One region of the Streptomyces sp. NPDC048521 genome, then DNA from elsewhere that is predicted to be linked to it. Evidence: riboswitches for the same ligand, from Rfam matches in the RefSeq annotation. Region 1 holds a riboswitch; the other holds the start of a gene.
What was found. Region 1 has a riboswitch for cyclic di-AMP ahead of ACGFRF_RS32030 (M23 family metallopeptidase). Riboswitches for the same ligand answer to the same signal wherever they lie in the genome.
Positions count from the first base shown of each region.

Region 2: linked by a shared signal. The riboswitch ahead of ACGFRF_RS37095 (M23 family metallopeptidase) and the one ahead of ACGFRF_RS32030 (M23 family metallopeptidase) in region 1 are both predicted to bind cyclic di-AMP.

Region 1 covers NZ_JBICWR010000017.1:115,802-123,017, forward strand. The annotation lists gene ACGFRF_RS32015 (DNA topoisomerase (ATP-hydrolyzing) subunit A) at 1-1,357, opposite strand, end outside; gene ACGFRF_RS32020 (M16 family metallopeptidase) at 1,810-3,204, shown strand; gene ACGFRF_RS32025 (M16 family metallopeptidase) at 3,201-4,589, shown strand; cyclic di-AMP (ydaO/yuaA leader) riboswitch at 4,800-4,960, shown strand; gene ACGFRF_RS32030 (M23 family metallopeptidase) at 4,973-5,728, shown strand; gene ACGFRF_RS32035 (GntR family transcriptional regulator) at 5,927-6,613, shown strand; gene ACGFRF_RS32040 (HPr family phosphocarrier protein) at 6,894-7,175, opposite strand.
Region 2 covers NZ_JBICWR010000025.1:19,791-27,006, reverse strand. The annotation lists gene ACGFRF_RS37110 (dihydrofolate reductase family protein) at 1-830, shown strand, start outside; tRNA gene ACGFRF_RS37105 (tRNA-Met) at 920-993, shown strand; gene ACGFRF_RS37100 (PP2C family protein-serine/threonine phosphatase) at 1,193-2,374, shown strand; cyclic di-AMP (ydaO/yuaA leader) riboswitch at 2,609-2,777, shown strand; gene ACGFRF_RS37095 (M23 family metallopeptidase) at 2,785-3,816, shown strand; gene ACGFRF_RS37090 (aldo/keto reductase) at 3,911-4,855, shown strand; gene ACGFRF_RS37085 (PrsW family intramembrane metalloprotease) at 5,625-6,923, opposite strand; gene trmB (tRNA (guanosine(46)-N7)-methyltransferase TrmB) at 7,082-7,216, opposite strand, start outside.

The DNA.
Region 1 (7,216 bases):
CCAGCTCGATGCGGTCGTACTTGGTGAGCCGGCGCAGCGGCGTGTCGAGGATGTACTGCGTCTGCACCTCGCTCAGCGAGAAGCGCTCGATCAGGCGCTCCTTGGCCTGCGCGGAGTTGTCGCTGGACCGGATGATCCGGATGACCTCGTCGATGTCGACCAGCGCGGTCAGCAGACCCTCGACCAGGTGCAGCCGGTCGCGCTTCTTGCCGCGGCGGAACTCGCTGCGGCGCCGGACCACCTCGAAGCGGTGGTCGAGATAGACCTCCAGCAGCTCCTTCAGGCCCAGGGTGAGTGGCTGGCCGTCGACCAGGGCGACGTTGTTGATGCCGAAGGACTCCTCCATCGGCGTCAGCTTGTACAGCTGCTCCAGGACCGCCTCGGGCACGAAGCCGTTCTTGATCTCGATGACGAGGCGCAGACCGTGCTCGCGGTCGGTGAGGTCCTTGACGTCGGCGATGCCCTGGATCTTCTTCGCGTTGACCAGGTCCTTGATCTTCGCGATGACCTTCTCGGGGCCGACCGTGAACGGCAGTTCGGTGACCACCAGGCCCTTGCGGCGGGCGGTCACGGTCTCCACCGACACCGTCGCGCGCATCTTGAAGGTGCCGCGACCCGTCGCGTACGCGTCCCGGATGCCGTCCAGGCCGACGATCCGGCCGCCGGTGGGCAGGTCCGGGCCCGGGACGTGCTTCATCAGCGCGTCCAGGTCCGCGTTCGGGTGCTTGATCAGGTGACGGGCGGCGGCGACGACCTCGCGCAGGTTGTGCGGCGGCATGTTCGTCGCCATGCCGACCGCGATGCCGGAGGAGCCGTTGACCAGCAGGTTCGGGAAGGCGGCCGGGAGGGCCACCGGCTCCTGCTCCTGGCCGTCGTAGTTGGGCGCGAAGTCGACCGTGTCCTCGTCGATCGACTCGGTCATCAGGCTCGTCGCCTCGGCCTGGCGGCACTCGGTGTACCGCATCGCGGCCGGCGGGTCGTCGTTGCCCAGCGAGCCGAAGTTGCCGTGGCCGTCGACCAGGGGCACGCGCATGGAGAAGGGCTGCGCCATACGCACCAGGGCGTCGTAGATCGACGCGTCACCGTGCGGGTGCAGCTTGCCCATGACCTCGCCGACGACACGCGCGCACTTCACATAGCCGCGGTCGGGGCGCAGGCCCATCTCGTTCATCTGGTAGACGATCCGGCGATGCACCGGCTTGAGGCCGTCACGGGCGTCCGGCAGGGCGCGCGAGTAGATGACCGAGTACGCGTACTCCAGGTAGGAGCCACGCATCTCGTCCACGACGTCGATGTCGAGGATCCTCTCCTCGAACGAATCGTCGGGCGGCGGGGTCTTCGTGCTGCGGCGGGCCATCGCTGCCGGCTCCTCCTGATCTGGTCGCTTGCCTACGGTGCGCTCGGTGTGGGGGGGCGGGGGGGGGGGGGGGCGGGGCGGGGGGGCGGGGGGGGGCCGCCCCCCCCCCCCCCCCCCCCCCCCCCCCCCCCCCCCCCCCCCCCCCCCCCCCCCCCCCCCCCCCCCCCCCCCCGCGCCCCCTCGGCTCGCTCTTGCTGCTGAAGCGATTGACGGATCTGACGCGGACCATTGTGGACCGCGGCACTGACAGCCCGGGCCACGACCCGGTCTCCGCCGGCCTGGCCGGTGCCCGGAGGCCATCGGGAGAGGGGTCGCAGGCAGGCTACGCGATCCGCTGTGGGCGTACGTCCCGCGGGAACTTCACCGACGTCCCGCACGCTTTGCATACAGTGGCAGGAACGGCAGGAAAACCGCGGTTTCTTTCGACCGCCTCCGCTCGCGAAGGGACGTACATGCCCATGGGTCACACGACCACAGCCGAGGCAGGCTCCGGGGGCCTGACAGCGACCGAGCACCGCCTGGCCAACGGTCTGCGCGTGGTGCTCTCCGAGGACCACCTGACCCCGGTGGCGGCGGTGTGCCTCTGGTACGACGTCGGTTCCCGCCACGAGGTCAAGGGGCGTACCGGCCTGGCTCACCTCTTCGAGCACCTGATGTTCCAGGGCTCGGCGCAGGTCAAGGGCAACGGCCACTTCGAGCTGGTGCAGGGCGCCGGCGGCTCGCTCAACGGCACCACCAGCTTCGAGCGGACCAACTACTTCGAGACCATGCCGGCCCACCAGCTGGAGCTCGCCCTCTGGCTGGAGGCCGACCGCATGGGCTCGCTGCTGGCCGCCCTGGACGACGAGTCCATGGAGAACCAGCGGGACGTCGTCAAGAACGAGCGCCGCCAGCGCTACGACAACGTCCCCTACGGCACCGCCTTCGAGAAGCTGACCGCCCTCTCCTACCCGGAGGGCCACCCCTACCACCACACGCCGATCGGCTCGATGGCGGACCTGGACGCGGCCACCCTGGAGGACGCGCGCCAGTTCTTCCGCACCTACTACGCGCCGAACAACGCGGTGCTCTCCGTGGTCGGCGACATCGACAGCGCGCAGACGCTCGCCTGGATCGAGAAGTACTTCGGGTCGATCCCGTCCCACGACGGCAAGCCCCAGCCCCGCGACGGCTCCCTGCCGGAGATCATCGGGGAGCAGCTGCGCGAGGTCGTCGTCGAGGAGGTCCCGGCGCGCGCCCTGATGGCCGCCTACCGGCTGCCGCACGACGGCACGCGCGAGGCGGACGCGGCCGACCTCGCCCTGACCGTCCTCGGCGGCGGCGAGTCCTCCCGCCTGTACAACCGGCTGGTGCGCCGCGACCGTACGGCCGTCGCGGCCGGTTTCGGCCTGCTGCGCCTGGCCGGCGCGCCCTCGATGGGCTGGCTCGACGTGAAGACCTCCGGTGACGTGGAGGTGCCGGTCATCGAGGCCGCCATCGACGAGGAACTGGCCCGGTTCGCCGCGGAGGGCCCCACGCCCGAGGAGATGGAGCGCGCCCAGGCCCAGTTGGAGCGTGAGTGGCTGGACCGGCTCGGCACGGTCGCCGGCCGCGCCGACGAACTGTGCCGGTACGCCGTGCTGTTCGGCGACCCGCAGCTCGCCCTCACCGCCGTGCACCGCGTCCTCGAGGTGACCCCCGAGGAGGTCCAGGAGGTCGCCAAGGCCCGCCTGCGGCCCGACAACCGCGCGGTCCTCGTCTACGAGCCCAAGTCCCCGGAGGCCGTCGAGGACGCCGAGGTCCCGGAGGATCCGGAGCAGGAAGCGACCGTAGAGGCCGGTAACGAGAACGAGGAGACGGCCAAGTGACCCAGCTCGCCACGATGGACTTCCACCCCCAGCCGCAGCCGGGCGAGGCCAGGCCGTGGGCGTTCCCGGCCCCCGAGCGCGGCACGCTCGACAACGGTCTGACGGTGCTGCGCTGCCACCGCCCCGGCCAGCAGGTCGTCGCCGTCGAGGTGCTGCTCGACGCGCCCCTGGACGCCGAGCCGGCCGGCCTGGACGGCGTCGCCACGATCATGGCGCGAGCCTTCTCCGAAGGCACCGACAAGCACTCCGCCGAGGAGTTCGCGGCCGAGCTGGAGCGCGCGGGCGCCACGCTGGACGCGCACGCCGACCACCCCGGTGTCCGGCTCAGCCTGGAGGTCCCGGCCTCCCGCCTGGCCAAGGGCCTCGGACTGCTCGCCGACGCCCTGCGCGCCCCGGCCTTCGCCGAGAGCGAGGTGGAGCGGCTGGTCCGCAACCGCCTGGACGAGATCCCGCACGAGCTGGCCAACCCCTCCCGCCGGGCGGCCAAGGAACTCTCCAAGGAGCTGTTCCCGGCCGCCTCGCGCATGTCCCGCCCGCGGCAGGGCACCGAGGAGACCGTCGAGAAGATCGACGCGGGGGCGGTACGCGCCTTCTACGAGCGGTACGTACGCCCGGGCACGGCCACCGCGGTCGTGGTCGGCGACCTGACCGGGGCCGATCTGGACGCGCTGCTCGGCGACACCCTGGGCGCGTGGACCGGCACCCGGGGCGAGCCCCGGCCCGTGCCGCCGGTGACCGCCGACGACACCGGCCGCGTGGTCATCGTGGACCGGCCCGGCGCCGTCCAGACGCAGCTGCTCATCGGCCGGGTCGGCCCGGACCGGCACGACCGCGTCTGGCCCGCCCAGGTGCTCGGCACCTACTGCCTCGGCGGCACCCTCACCTCCCGCCTGGACCGCGTCCTGCGCGAGGAGAAGGGCTACACCTACGGTGTGCGTGCCTTCGGGCAGGTCCTCAGGTCCGCCCCGGACGGCACCGGTGCCTCGATGCTCGCCATCAGCGGCTCCGTGGACACCCCCAACACCGGCCCCGCGCTGGAGGACCTGTGGAAGGTGCTGCGCACCCTCGCGGCGGAGGGCCTGACCGACGCCGAGCGGGACGTCGCCGTGCAGAACCTGGTGGGTGTGGCGCCGCTGAAGTACGAGACCGCGGCGGCCGTCGCGAGCACCCTCGCCGACCAGGTCGAGCAGCACCTGCCCGACGACTTCCAGGCGACGCTGTACCAGCAGCTGGCCGCGACGGGCACGGTGGAGGCCACCGCGGCCGTCGTCAACGCCTTCCCGGTGGACCGGCTGGTGACCGTCCTCGTCGGTGACGCGGCTCAGATCAAGGCGCCGGTCGAGGCGCTGGGCATCGGCGAAGTCACCGTCGTCGCCGCGGAGTAGCGGCACGCGCGCGTGGGGCCCTGACGACCCGCGGGTCGTCAGGGCCCCACGCTGTTCCACCGGCTGCCCAGATGCCCGATTTGAGGCGGAGGTTGCCTGTCTGCCCTGTGGGATGCGCTACAAAAGCCCCGATCCGTTTGAGGATTGAAAGCAGGCTTTCGTAGCGTCATGCGGGCTGTTCGTCAGGCAGTGCGCCGCACCCGCGGCACCGGACAGCCATCGCCGAGTCCCCGTACGGCGCGAGCCAGGGGAGCCGGGGACCCACCGTCCCTGGGGTGAATCGGGTGCCCATGCGAGAGCGAGGGGGCCCGTAGGAGACCTTCCTGCTCCGAACCCGTCAGCTAACCCGGTAGGCGAGAGGGAAGGAAAGGACCAGCCACTTCATGGCGTTCATGTGCGCCACCGGGAAGCACCGCAAGCCCGGCCGGGTCAAGCGGACCACCGCTCAGGCGGCCGGTATCGCGGCCCTCACCACCACCGGTGTCATCGGCACCCTCGCCGTCTCGCCGGCGCTCGCCGCGGAGAACTCCCTGGAGCAGACCGGTCTCACGCCCGTCCTCGCCGCGAGCGACGACGTGGCCGAGCAGATCGACGCGCAGGCCGCCGCTCAGCAGCAGGCCGCCCAGGAGAAGGCGGCCGAGGAGGCCGCGGCCAAGGCGGCCGCCGAGAAGGTCAAGCAGGAGCGTGCGGCCCAGGCCCGCGCCGCCCGCGAGGCCGAGCGCAAGCGCCTGAACGCCTTCGTCGCCCCGATAGCGCACTCCTACGTCTCCACGGCCTACCAGGCCACCAGTTCCCTGTGGTCCTCCCGTTCGCACACCGGCGTCGACTTCCACGCCGCCAGCGGCACGTCCGTCCACGCGGTCGGCTCCGGCACCGTGGTCTCCGCCGGCTGGGGCGGCGCGTACGGCAACCAGATCGTGATCCGGATGGCCGACGGCATGTACACCCAGTACGGCCACCTGTCGTCCATCGGTGTCACCGTGGGCCAGAAGGTCACCCCGGGCCAGCAGATCGGCCTGTCCGGCGCGACCGGCAACGTCACCGGCCCGCACCTCCACTTCGAGGCCCGCACGACCCCCGACTACGGCTCGGACATCGACCCCGTCGCCTACCTCCGCAAGCACGGCGTGAACGTCTGACCCTCCGTCGCACGGCACCCGAAGCCCCGGCTCGCCGAGCCGGGGCTTTCGTCGTTTTTCGCGGTGTCCGCCGGGCCCGTTGTCCAAAAAATATGCATGGATTCCGGCCCGCCGTCGGAAATTACGGCTCATTGGAATAGAGTCACGGGACACACGTCCATCGTCGACGTTTCACGGGGATTAAGGCGGAGGTCGGTCATGCGTATTCCGGCGCACTCGGTGTGCACGGCGATCCGGGACGACATCGTCGCGGGTGTCTACGAGCGCGGCAGCCGCCTCACCGAGGAAGTCCTGGCCCGCCGCTACGGCGTCTCACGCGTCCCCGTCCGCGAGGCCCTGCGCACCCTGGAGGCGGAGGGCTTCGTGGTGACCCGCAGGCACGCGGGCGCGTGCGTGGCCGAACCCACCGAGCAGGAGGCCGCCGACCTGCTGGAGATGCGCATGCTCCTGGAACCGCTGGGCGCGGCGCGGGCCGCCCAGCGGCGCACGGAGGCCCACCTCAAGGTGCTGCGCGGCCTGGTCCGGCTGGGGCAGGAGCGGGCCAGGCGGGGCAACAGCGAGGATCTGCGCTCGCTGGGCGGCTGGTTCCACGAGACGCTCGCCCAGGCCTCCGGCAGCCCCTCGCTGACCTCGATGCTCACCCAGCTGCGCCACAAGATCGCCTGGATGTACGCGGTGGAGGCGCCGTCGAGCCCGCTGGAGGCCTGGGCGGAGCACGGCGCGATCGTGGACGCGGTGGCGCGCGGCGACGGTGAGCGCGCGCGGGCGGTCACGGCGCTGCACGCCGAGCGCGCGACGAGCGCGCACCGCCTTCGCTTTTCCGGCGCCGCGGAGCGTGTGAGGACTTCGCAACATGCCGTAAACATGTCGGGCCAGCGGCATTAACACGGGCGCCGTATACAAAGAAGAGCTATTCGGCGGCGGGGCATTTTCTGCGCTGCCCGAATTCCGCTGTGCCGTAATTCATGAGAGGGCGCCACACGCATGCCGGCGGTAAATCGGCGGTAAATCGGTGGCAAATGGAGCGGGGCGTGCGGCGCTTATGACGCAGCCGCGTGCGGAGGGTGCGAGCTTATGACGCAGCCGCGTGAGCATTGCGCCGCACAGGGTGCAGCCGCGCCGCCCCGAGGGGCCGACGCGGCTGCGGCGTGAGCGCGCGAGGCGCTCAGACGGTCTCGGGCAGCTCTTCCAGGCCCTCGGCGACCAGCTTGGCCAGACGGTCCAGGGCGGCGTCCGCGCCCTCGGCGTCGGAGGCCAGGACGATCTCCTCGCCACCCTGGGCGCCCAGGCCCAGGACGGCCAGCATGGAGGCCGCGTTGACGGGGTTGCCCCCGGCCTTGGCGATCGTCACCGGGACGCCTGCGGCCGTGGCGGCTCGGACGAAGATGGAGGCGGGACGGGCGTGAAGGCCCTCGGCCCAGCCGACGTTGACGCGGCGCTCAGCCATGTGTTGCTGCCCTTCAGTCTTCAGGGTTGTCTAGACCAGTT
Region 2 (7,216 bases), on a different contig from region 1:
GCGGCGAGAAGCTCGTCTACACGACCGACAAGGGCGCCGAACGGGCCGGCCGGCTCCTCGGGAGCAGCGCCGACGTCGTCCCGCTCGGCACCGGAATCGACTGGCGTGCCCTGCTGGAGCACCTGCACGACGTGCGCGGCGTCCGGCGCCTGATGGTCGAGGGCGGCGGCCAGGTGCACAGCCAGCTTCTCCAGCAGGGCCTCGCGGACGAACTCCAGCTGGTCCTCGCCCCCCTGTTCGTCGGCGACCCGGCGGCACCTCGCCTGTTCGGCCCCGGCGTCTACCAGGGCGGCCGGCTGCGTCTGGTCGAGACCCGCCGCATCGAGGACGTCGTCCTCATGCGCTACGAACCCACGGCCCCCGGCACCGGCCCGGCCCCCACCGCCGCCGACCGTCACTGGCTGCGCACCGCCTGCGCACTCGCCGCCCTGTGCCCGCCCTCGGAGACGGCCTTCAGCGTCGGCGCGGTCGTGGTCGCCGCCGACGGCACCGAACTCGCCCGTGGCCACTCCCGGGAGGGCGACGACCCGGTGGTGCACGCGGAGGAGGCCGCGCTGGCGAAGATCGACCGGGCCGATCCCAGGCTGGCCGGTGCCACGGTCTACAGCAGCCTGGAGCCCTGCGCCCGCCGTGCCTCCCGCCCCGCGCCCTGCGCCGAGCTGATCCTGCGGGCCGGGGTGCGCCGGGTGGTCACCGCCTGGCGGGAGCCGGACACCTTCGTCGCGGCGGCCGACGGGACGGCCGTGCTGCGCGACGGGGGAGCCGAGGTGGTCGTACTCCCGGAGTTCGAGGCGCTCGCCAAGGCCCCGAACGCCCACCTGCCGGGCTGAGAGGGCCCCCGGGAACCGGGCCGAGCAGGGCCCGCGGGAAGGCGATGTGCAATCCGTCCTGCGTATGGCGTACAGTAGAGACACAACGACGCGGGGTGGAGCAGCTCGGTAGCTCGCTGGGCTCATAACCCAGAGGTCGCAGGTTCAAATCCTGTCCCCGCTACTGAAGGCTCAGGGCCGGAATCCAGTTCACGGATTCCGGCCCTGAGCGTTTTCCCGGGACACTCACGGGTTCCCGGGATGTCCTGGATTTCTGTCGAGTGGCATACGTCACAGCCGGTCATCCGGTCGGTCCACAGCGGTCGCCCCGCGCCCCCCTGCCCGCAAACCTGGACGTACGTCGGACACGTGGGAGACAAGCGGTGCGCCCTGGTGAGGTGGAGCAGAACACGTACGCCAGGGCGGGTGGCCGGCTCCCCGGCGACCCCGTGCCCGACCCGGGGCTCGGCGACGAGCCGGCACCGGTGCGCGGGACCCGCCGCCCGAGCCCGCGCGCCCTGGCCCGGACCCTCCCCGCCCTCCTCGTCGCCGGCGGCGTCCTCTACGGACTGCTCACCCCCGAGGACTTCACCGCCGTCCCGTTCTTCACCGCCGCCCCGCTGATCGCCGCCCCACTGGCCTCGCTGCGCACCACCGTCCTGACCGGCCTCGTGGCACTCGCCGCCGCCTACGCCGTGCACGCCCGGGCCGGCGCGCACCCGGCCGTGGCCACCGTCACCGACGTGGTCACCGTGGCCACGGTCGCCCTGCTGGCCGTCGCCATCAACCGCGTGGTCCGCCTCGGCGACCGGCGGCTCGCCTCCGCCCGGGAGATCGCCGAGGCCGCCCAGCGGGCCGTCCTGCCCGAGCCCGCCGCGCGCATCGGCGGCTTCGAGATCGCCGCCTGCTACGAGGCGGCACGCCAGGACGCGTTCATCGGCGGCGACCTCTACGCGGTGCAGGACAGCCCGTACGGCGTCCGGCTGGTCGTCGGGGACGTGCGCGGCAAGGGCCTGGGCGCGGTCGCCGCCGTCGCTGTGCTGATCGGGGCGTTCCGGGAGGCGGCCGAGCAGGAACCCACGCTGGAGGCGGTCGCCGAGCGGCTGGAGCGGGCACTGGCCCGCGAGGGCACCCGGCGGGACGGCATCGACGCGTTCGAGGGCTTCACCACCGCCGTCCTCGCCGAACTCCCGCACGGCGACGGCGTCGTACGCATCGTCAACCGCGGCCATCCGGCCCCACTGCTGCTGCACGCCGACGGCACCCTGCGCACCCTGACCGCGCCCGAGCCGGCGCTGCCGCTCGGCATGGCCGACCTCGGCATGTGGCCCGACCGGGCACTGGAGGCCGACTTCCCGAGCGGGGCCACCCTGCTGCTCTACACCGACGGACTGTCCGAGGCCCGGGACGCCCACGGCCGGTTCTACGAACCCGAACGGCGGCTCGCCGGACGCACCTTCCCCGGTCCCGGCGCGCTGCTCGGCCGACTCGCAGAGGAGGTGCGGCGGCACTCCGGCGGCGGGATGACGGACGACATGGCGCTCCTCGCCGTACGGCAGCCCTGAGCGCCCTCACCGAGGGTGACCGGGCGACCGCCGTCCGCATAACATCTGAGTCACCATCAAAACTTCTGTGACTCCTGAACCGCGGCCAACTCGCCCGGTTTGCAGGGGTCCTGACGGGTAAGTCCACGGCCGGAAACGTTAACGATCAAGCCGAACGGCTTGGAAAGTGCCTGGCACGTCTATTAACGTTCGATAACGCAGCGCGGTCGTCCCAGCCGTCACCAGAGGCGGCTCCGTGCGCACGCGCCGAATCCCGCAAGGGAACCGGGGAACCACCACCTTGGGGTGAATCACGCGGACACCGACGTGGACTCGCTGAGTCCACGCCCGGTATACGCGCGTAGGAGACCTTCCTGCTCCGAACCCGTCAGCTAACCCGGTAGGCGGAGGAAGGAAAGGAGTACGCCTGCGTGGCGTCCAACCGGCCTGCCCCAGAAGCCCCGTACATACCGGCACAAGCCGGGACCGAGACCTTCGGTTACGGTTCCTACCGCGCCGAGGAGGGCCCCTGGGAGGAGTGGAACCCCACCGAGGACTCCCTCGCCCCGGTCCGCGGCCGCCACCGCGTCGCCAAGCAGCGCGGCGGATTCGCCCGCAGCTCCACCGTCCTCGGCGTCGGCGTGATCGCCGCGGTCGGCGCGGGCGGCATGGCCAGCGCCAACACCGGCAAGCCGCCGGTCTCCATCTCCCTGCCGGACCTGCCCTCCGTCGGCTCGCTCTTCGAGGACACCTCCTCCCCGGCGCCCGAGGCCACCACCACCGCGCTCAGCGGCGTCGGCGTGACCTCCGCCGACGCCGAGCAGCACGCCGACGCGGGTGAGACCCTGCGCAACCGGATCATGGCCCAGGCCGAGCAGCAGCAGACCAAGGCCGACAGCAAGGCCACCGCCGCCGTGCTCGCCGCCGCCGAGAAGCAGACCGCGGACGCCGCGGCCAAGGCGGAGAAGGAAGCCGCCGCCAAGGCCGCCGCCGCCAAGGAGAAGGCGGAGGCCGACGCCGAGAAGGCCGCCGAGGCCAAGCGGCTGGCCGAGCTGGCCAAGCAGTACGCGCTGCCGACGTCCTCGTACACGCTCACCTCGACGTTCGGCCAGGCCGGCTCGATGTGGTCCTCCGGCTACCACACCGGCCTCGACTTCGCCGCCCCCACGGGCACCCTCATCAAGGCCGTCCACAGCGGCACGATCACCCAGGCCGGCTGGGCCGGCTCCTACGGCTACCGCACGGTCCTCACCCTCGACGACGGCACCGAGGTGTGGTTCTGCCACCAGTCCTCGATCAGCGTCTCCGTGGGCCAGAAGGTCTCCACCGGTGACGTCATCGGCCGCGTCGGCGCCACCGGCAACGTCACCGGCCCGCACCTGCACCTGGAGGTCCACCCGGGCGGCCAGTCCACCGGCATCGACCCGATGGCCTGGCTGCGGGACAAGGGCCTCAACCCCTGACACGCCCCTCAGGGAGCCCGCGGGGGCACCCCTTTGCGTGAACTTGGCGCCGACGGCGGAATGCGATCATCCGCCGTCGGCGTTGACGTGGAGCATGACTTCTCTGCGCACACTCGGCTCCTCCGACCTCGAGGTCTTCCCCCTCTCCCTCGGCGGCAACGTCTTCGGCTGGACCGCCGACGAGGAGACCTCCTTCGCCGTCCTCGACGCCTACGCGGCGGCCGGCGGCAACTTCATCGACACCGCCGACAGCTACAGCGCCTGGGGCGAGGGCAACCAGGGCGGCGAGTCCGAGACGATCATCGGCAAGTGGGTCAAGGCCCGCGACAACCGCGACGACGTCGTCATCGCGACCAAGGTCAGCCAGCACCCCGAGTACCAGGGCCTGTCCGCCGCCAACATCAAGGCCGCCGCCGACGCGTCCCTGCGCCGCCTGGGCACCGACCACATCGACCTCTACTACACCCACTTCGACAAGCCCGAGGTGCCGGTCGAGGAGATCATCGGCGCCCTGGACGAGCTGGTGAAGGCCGGCAAGGTCCGCCACATCGCCGCCTCCAACATCTCCCCCGAACGTCTCAGGGCGTCCCTGGAATTCTCCGAGCGCGAGGGCCTCGCCCGCTACGTCGCCCTCCAGCCGCACTACAACCTGGTCTCCCGCGACACCTACGAGGGCCCGCTGCAGGACCTGGCCGCGCGCGAGGGCCTCGCCGCCGTCCCGTACTTCTCCCTCGCCTCGGGTTTCCTGACCGGCAAGTACCGTCCGGGTACGACCGTGGACAGCGCCCGCGCCGACGGGGCCCAGAAGCACGCGGACTCCGAGCGCGGCCAGAAGGTCCTGACGGCCCTGGACGAGATCGCCGCCGCCCACGAGGCCCCGGTCGCCACGGTCGCCCTGGCCTGGCTCGCGGCCCAGCCGACGATCGCGGCCCCCATCGCCTCGGCCCGCACACCGGAACAGCTCCCGGCCCTGCTGGGAGTGGCGCAGCTGAGCCTGACGGACGAGGAACTGAAGAAACTGACGGACGCCTCCGCCTGACCCCACCCCACCGACCGACCCTGCCCCGGCCCGACCTCGTCCTGCGGTCGTCGGGTGCGCCGGGGCGGGGGTCTGCGGTCGTGGGTTTGTGATGGGGGCGGGGGCCTGAGGGTCGTCGGTTCGTGATGGGGGAGGGTCTGGGGCCGTCGGTTGGGTGGAGGCCGGCCCTGCGGTCGCCGGTTGTGCCGGGGGCGGCCTGTGGTCGTCGGTTGTGCCGGGGCGGGTCCGTGGTCGTCGGTTGTGCGTGGGCCGGGCCTGCGGCCGTGGGTTTCGCCGGGGGCCGGGCCCGCGGTCCTCGGTTCCGCCGAGGGCGGCCTGTGGTCGTCGGTTGCGGCGGGGCGGGCCTGTGGTCGTCAGTTCCGCCGGGGGGCGGGTCCGTGGTCGTCGGTTGTGCCGGGGCGGGTCCGTGGTCGTCGGTTGTGCGTGGGCCGGGTCTGCGGCCGTGGGTTCCGCCGGGGGCCGGGCCCGCGGTCCTCGGTTCCGCCGAGGGCGGGTCCGTGGTCGTCGGTTGTGCCGGGGCGGGTCCGTGGTCGTCGGTTGTGCGTGGGCCGGGCCTGCGGCCGTAGGTAACGCCGGGGGCCGGGCCCGCGGTCGTCGATTCCGCCGCGGGCGGTCCCGCGGTCGTAGGGTCCGCCGCGGGCGGCCCTGCGGGCGTCGGTGGTGCCGGGGCGGGCGTCGCGGGGCGAGTCCGTGGTCGTCGGTTGTTTCTTCTCCGCCGCGACGGTGATCAGCCGCGACGGTGGTGTGTGCCCGGCGGTCCGCGACCCCGCTAGGTGCGGTACGGGTTGTAGGAGGGATACGGCACGGCCGGATACCCGTACGGCGGCGGTGCCCAGTACACCGGCGCCGGGGCGGAGGCCCTGGCCGCGTACTCCAGGGCCGGCCGCGCCATGCCCCGCCGCTGCCACAGCTCGGTCAGCAACTCCCGCTCCCGTACGACGAAGTCGGCCCCGGCCCGCCCCCGCCGCCCCCGGTGCCGCAGGAACGCGAGCGAGGTGGCGTACGCCTCGTACTGGGCCACCGTCCGAGCCGCCGGCCGCCCCCCGAAGTGGTGCCGGGCGTACTCCCGGGCCATCCGCCGCGCTCGCATCGACCCGAGCGCGAACGGCTCGGCCGGCCCCAGCCACCCGGCCAGCACATACGCCGGCAGCTCCTCCCGCACGGTCCGCAGCTCCCGCTGCCGCGTCCAGATCGAGAGCCAGGTCAGCAGCGCGAACGCGGGCACCATGAACCCGCCGTAGACGGCGAAGAACCCGTACTGGCCGAAGGTGGAGGAGCCGTTCCAGAGGGCGTGCATGCTCATCGCCAGCAGCAGCCCGCCGACCGGCAGCAGCACCCTCCGCAGATGCTGCCGCTCCCCCGACAGCGCGGCGATGCCGAAGCCGATGCCGGTGAGGACGGTGAACAGGGGGTGCGCGAACGGGGACATCACGATGCGCACGAAGAAGGTCGCGGCGGTGACGGAGGCGATGCCCCGGCCGCCGGTCAGCTGGTCGGTCCCGAAGGCCGTACCGAGGTAGAGGATGTTCTCGGTGAACGCGAACCCGGTGGCGGTGATCCCGGCGATCACCACCCCGTCCACGATCCCGGTGAAGTCACGTCTGCGGAAGAGGAAGACCAGCAGCACGGCCGCGGCCTTGGCGGACTCCTCGACGATCGGCGCTATCACGGTGGCGCCGAGGGTGTCGGCACTGGCCGGATCCGCGGTGGAGGTGGCTATCCACTTGGTCGCGAAGGTGTTGGCGACGATGGCTATCAGCGCCGCCGCACAGGCGCCCCACGCGAAGGCGAAGACCAGGTTCCGCCAGGGGCCCGGCGCCACCCGGTCCAGCCACCGGAAGGCGGCTGTCAGCCAGGGCACGGGCAGCACGGCCAGTCCGAGCCCCACCAGGAACCCCTCCGTCCCGGTCTGCCGCCGCACGAGCGCGAGGATCACCAGCCCGGACAGCGCCAGGAGCGTGATCAGCGCCCCGTACCGCACCCATCCGCGCTGCCACCAGTGCGGGTGACGGAGCGTCCCGGAACCGGGGCTGGCGGGGGGTATCGGGTAGGGAGCACTGGTGGCCACGGCATCGACCCTAACGGTGGCGGGACGAGGGGCTGGACCGGTTCGTCGGACCTGCCCGCAGGACCTGGCGCACAACCGCCGACCGGGCCCTGTCCGTCGGCCCTGCCTGCCGGTCCTGTCTGCCGGTCCCGTGTCGGGCCTGTCTGCCGGCCCCTTGTCTATCGGTCCTGGTGCGGTACGCGCCGGAAGAGGAGATCGTTCACGACATGTCCCTTGTCCAGTCCCTGCCCCTCGAAACGGGTCAGCGGCCGGAACTCGGGGCGTGGCGCGAAACCGCCCTCCGCCTGCGTGTT